2 regions of the Gardnerella sp. C0684A1 genome follow, and region 2 is predicted to be linked to the other one. Evidence: riboswitches for the same ligand, from Rfam matches in the RefSeq annotation. Region 2 holds a riboswitch; the other holds the start of a gene.
What was found. A riboswitch is a leader RNA that binds a small molecule or an ion and turns the genes downstream of it on or off. The one in region 2 is predicted to bind thiamine pyrophosphate.
Positions count from the first base shown of each region.

Region 1: it holds a riboswitch for thiamine pyrophosphate, as region 2 does, so the genes downstream of both, thiM (hydroxyethylthiazole kinase) here and thiC (phosphomethylpyrimidine synthase ThiC) in region 2, are expected to answer to the same signal.

Region 1 covers NZ_JBLTSX010000002.1:201,927-204,133, forward strand. Annotated here, with positions in the region: gene ACNEUN_RS02575 (DEAD/DEAH box helicase) at 1-884, opposite strand, end outside; TPP riboswitch at 1,001-1,093, shown strand; gene thiM (hydroxyethylthiazole kinase) at 1,081-2,207, shown strand, end outside.
Region 2 covers NZ_JBLTSX010000004.1:143,404-145,610, reverse strand. Annotated here, with positions in the region: gene ACNEUN_RS04995 (NAD+ synthase) at 1-619, opposite strand, end outside; TPP riboswitch at 1,035-1,140, shown strand; gene thiC (phosphomethylpyrimidine synthase ThiC) at 1,139-2,207, shown strand, end outside.

The sequences.
Region 1 (2,207 bases), on a different contig from region 2:
TGACGTAACAAATCCTCCAAACGTCCAGGGCAAGCCAATACAATTTGCGCACCCTGCTTAAGCTGAGAAATTTGACGCCTGTAGCTCACTCCACCATATACAGTCACAGTGCGCATACCGTAAGCTGCAGCAAGAGGAGCAATAACATCATCAATCTGATGTACAAGCTCTCGCGTTGGAGCCAAAATCATGGCATGTGGAGCAGGAACAGCATCATCTACCCTATCGCGCCTGTTTTTACCAGAGTGAATCAAATCAACAAAACTATCTGCTAAACGAGCTACTAAAGGAATAGCAAATGCGAGAGTTTTACCACTTCCTGTACGGCCACGGCCTAAAATATTTGCTCCACGCAAAGAGTCTGGAAGAGTCGCTTGCTGAATTGGGAATGCGGTAGTTTTACCGTCAGCGCGTAACACTTCTACTAACGGCTCCGGAACACCGAGTTGCGCAAACGTAACATCATCACTGTAGTTTTCGCGCGATTCTATTGCAGAATCTGGTATAACAATCTCGTTTTGTGAAATCTGCTTTTTTTCTAACTCGTTAAAGCTTCTAGAGTCACGAAACTCACGAAACTCACGAGAGTCACGAATAGAATGAGATTCTTTATCTTTATTTTTATTTTTATAGGATTTTTTAGTTTTACTTATCTTCCCGAATTCGCCAGCTTTTTCAACATTCCTTGCTTTAGAATCCTTACTAAACTTCCCAAACTTACCGAAGTGCTTAAGATTCTTAGAATCCTTGTTATTCTTAGAATCCCTAGAATTTTTAATATTCTTAGAATTCTTACTATTATTAACATTCTTAGAATTCTTAGCATTCCTAACATTCTTAGCTCCGCGCTTTTTGGCGGACGCAGCATTATGAGTATGCGGCACAATAGCCTTTCGTAAATTACTTTTATATTTGACTACGCGTAATTTCTACAAAGTCACGAACTAACTGAGCCTAACACACGCCCCGCACAAGCAGTCGCGCTCAAACGGTATAGTCGTAACGCGGTTCGGGGTGCGCTAGGTCGCTGAGATTATACCCGTTAAACCTGATCTAGGTAGTACTAGCGAAGGGAAAATCATGGAAACGTTGAACATAGGAAATACTTCAAAAAATTCGCAATCTAGCGGCAATTCCATAACAAATTTCGATAGAGATTTTTCTTCAAAAGCACGCAAGCGCATGTTCATAGAAGACGTGAAAAATTGCATAGAACGCATGCGCTCTGCCAAACCGCTTACACACTGCGTTACGAATAACATAGTTCAAGAACTTACTTCTAATGTTCTACTCGCTGCCGGAGCAACGCCTATTATGGTGTGCGATCCTGAAGAAACAGAGCAACTTGCGCAAATTGCTTCAGGAGTACTGGTTAATGTTGGAACATTTAGAAAAAATTACACAGATACTTCTATTAACGCTGCAATACGCGGCTGCAAAAAGTCTGGTACGCCGTGGGTTTTAGATCCTGTCGGAGTTGGATTAGGAGCGCTTACTTCAAGAATTAATTTCGTAAAAAATATTATTACAGAAAATCCTACTGTTATTCGCGCAAACGCTGCGGAAATTTTAGCTTTAGCTGGCGAAAAGGGAGATATGCGCGGAGTCGACTCACTAGACAGCGTAAATTCTGCACTACCAGCAGCCAGGAAATTAGCAAAACAACACGGCAGTGTAGTAGCAATTTCTGGAGAACAAGACGCAATATATGCTCACGGATGCCTTGCGCGCGTTTCAGGCGGCTCTGAAATAATGCAAAAAGTAGTAGGAACAGGATGCGCTCTAGGGGCTCTTGTAGCAGCATACGTTGGTACAAACCCATCTTGTCCACTTGCTGCTACAGTAGCGGCTCACGCGCACGCTGCAGCAGCAGGAAGCTACGCGTGCTCAGAAAATGCTGGAATCAATGCTGGAATCAATGCGAAAGGAAACGCGGAAATCAATCCTGGAACTTTCCGCACACTTTGGATTGACGCACTTTCGAAACTAAGCGCAGATGAAATATTAAATCTTACAAGCATAGATTTCACAGTAGAACCAGTAGATTGGACACTTTACTTAGTAACAGACCCTAGAATGGGCAATCGTACCGAAGAAGAAGTTGCGTTAGAATCAATCGAAGGCGGCGTAACGGTAGTTCAATTAAGAGACAAATATTCTGACGATGATGTCATATCTAAAAAAGCTCTTAAAATGCGCGAAACTTT
Region 2 (2,207 bases):
CTACTGGCGCTTTTACTTGTTTTGCTCTTTTTGCAGCAATCTGATAGCGTACGTGAGTTTTTCCCTCTTCATATGGAGATCCGTTCATTGTAACAAGAAGATCGATACCAATATTGGCTAGTTTTTCAACCGGCCCTCCGTCTTGCCAAATGTCTTCACAAATAGCAAAACCTATACGATTGCCGTCAATGTTCATAACCGTGCACTCGTTGCCGGAAGAGAAAATACGAAATTCGTCAAATACGCCGTAATTTGGTAAGAAATGCTTATCGTAGTTGAGTTTTATTTCTCCGTCGTGAAGTACAAGAAGCCTGTTTCTTGGTTTTCCGGAATTTTCGTCTACTCCTACAGTTCCGACTACTACGTATAAGTTACCTAAGTTTTCTTTTTTAAGATTTTCTGCTAATTCTTCTGCTGCTTTCGAAGCGGCTGTTCTAAATGTTGCTCGTAACGCTAAATCTTCAATAGGATATCCAGTAAGTGTCATTTCTGGAAAAACTACTATTTTTGCACCATCTTGCGCTGCCCTGCGCGAGTATTGCACTATTTTATTGCTGTTACTTTCTATATTTCCTACGCAAGTATCAATCTGCGCTAAAGCTAATCGCAATGAAGTCATACGTAACAGTGTAATCTACGGTCTGCAACTAGATATTTAAAAGTGTTTTGGTTGAATCTTTTGTACTCGACACGCAGATTCGTCATAAATTTGTAATAATTCTTTATAACATTATAACCTTTAACCCTGTTTTTGCAGCTTTTTTCAACGCGTTATAAGTAATATAAATAATGTAACCGTAGAAAAATAAGAATCTCTGCAATATATTTGTACCGTGTTACTCGCGAAGGGGAATAATTGCGAGAGCGAGAAAGAAGTTAGGTAGATGAAGCCATACCACTTTTAAAGTGTGCGTGCCGTTCGTTATACCCGCCCAGCATAAGGAGCTGAGCGGGTTTTTGTATAAAAATCAACACTTTCGCAACATACCCGTCAAACAAAGGCCACGTAATCATGTAAACTGGCTAATAATTCGACATTTTTGCAGGGGTGCTTTCCGCAAGAAAGCTGAGATAGGCCAACAAGCCTGACCCTTCGAACCTGTTAGTTAATACAACGTAGGGAGCAATGAAAAATAGCATGACCTCGAATTATCCATACGCATCAATGCGTGATCAATTTAATCTCAGCGCTTGTTTTATAGCAGATCCGCAAGTTTGCTCTAATCGACCGCTTACTGATGTTGTTGATGATGCATTACGCGCTGGCGCAACTTTTATACGTCTTCATTGCAACAATGAAAATGCTAAAGAAATAACAACAATAGCTCGTGATATCGCGCAAATAATCGAAGATAACAACAAGTGCGATTCGGTAACGTTTGTTATTGACGAGCGTGTTGATGTTGCTTGGCAAGCTCGTAATCAAAGCATTAAAGTTGACGGCGTGCACTTAGCTCAAAGCGATATGGAACCTAGAGAAGCACGCGCACTGCTTGGCGAAGATGCCGTAATTGGTTTGTCTGTTGAAACTGAAAGCTTAGTAAAAGTTATAAATGAGCTTCCAGATGGCTGCATTGATTACATTTGCGTAACTGCAATGCACAATCCTGAAGAAGGCTGCGAAAACACTACTGCAGCTTACGATTTAGAAGCTAATCACACAACGCTTGATGAAGAAAAAATTAATACGATTTGCAAAGCAAGTGATTTCCCTGTTCTTGTTGGCGGAAAAACTCAGCTTGACGATGTAGATATGATTGCTAGCACTAAAGCTGCTGGCTTCTTTATTTCGCAAGTTTTGTATGATTCAGAAACACCAGAATCTACAATGCACGAATTTGTTGAGCATTGGAATAAAGTACGCGGTGAGGCAAAACACGGTTACGCTAAGCGAGTAAAAGTTTCCGAAAAATCTGAGGAAAAAACTGAAGAAAAGAAACCAGCTTTTATTAACGCTAAGGAAGCAAAGGAAGCTGCAAAACTTCAAAAGCAACAGCGTGTTGATATTGCCGCACGTGGATGCACTCAGAGGGACAAAGCTCATATCCGTAAGACTACGCCAGTTCATTTTGAATATAAGTATGGTTCTTACGATTTGGAAGTTCCTTACACTGAAATTAAGCTTTCAGACACGCCTGGAGTAGGCCCTAACCCTCCTTTCCACGATTACAACACTGAAGGCCCTAAATGCGATCCTAAGGAAGGTT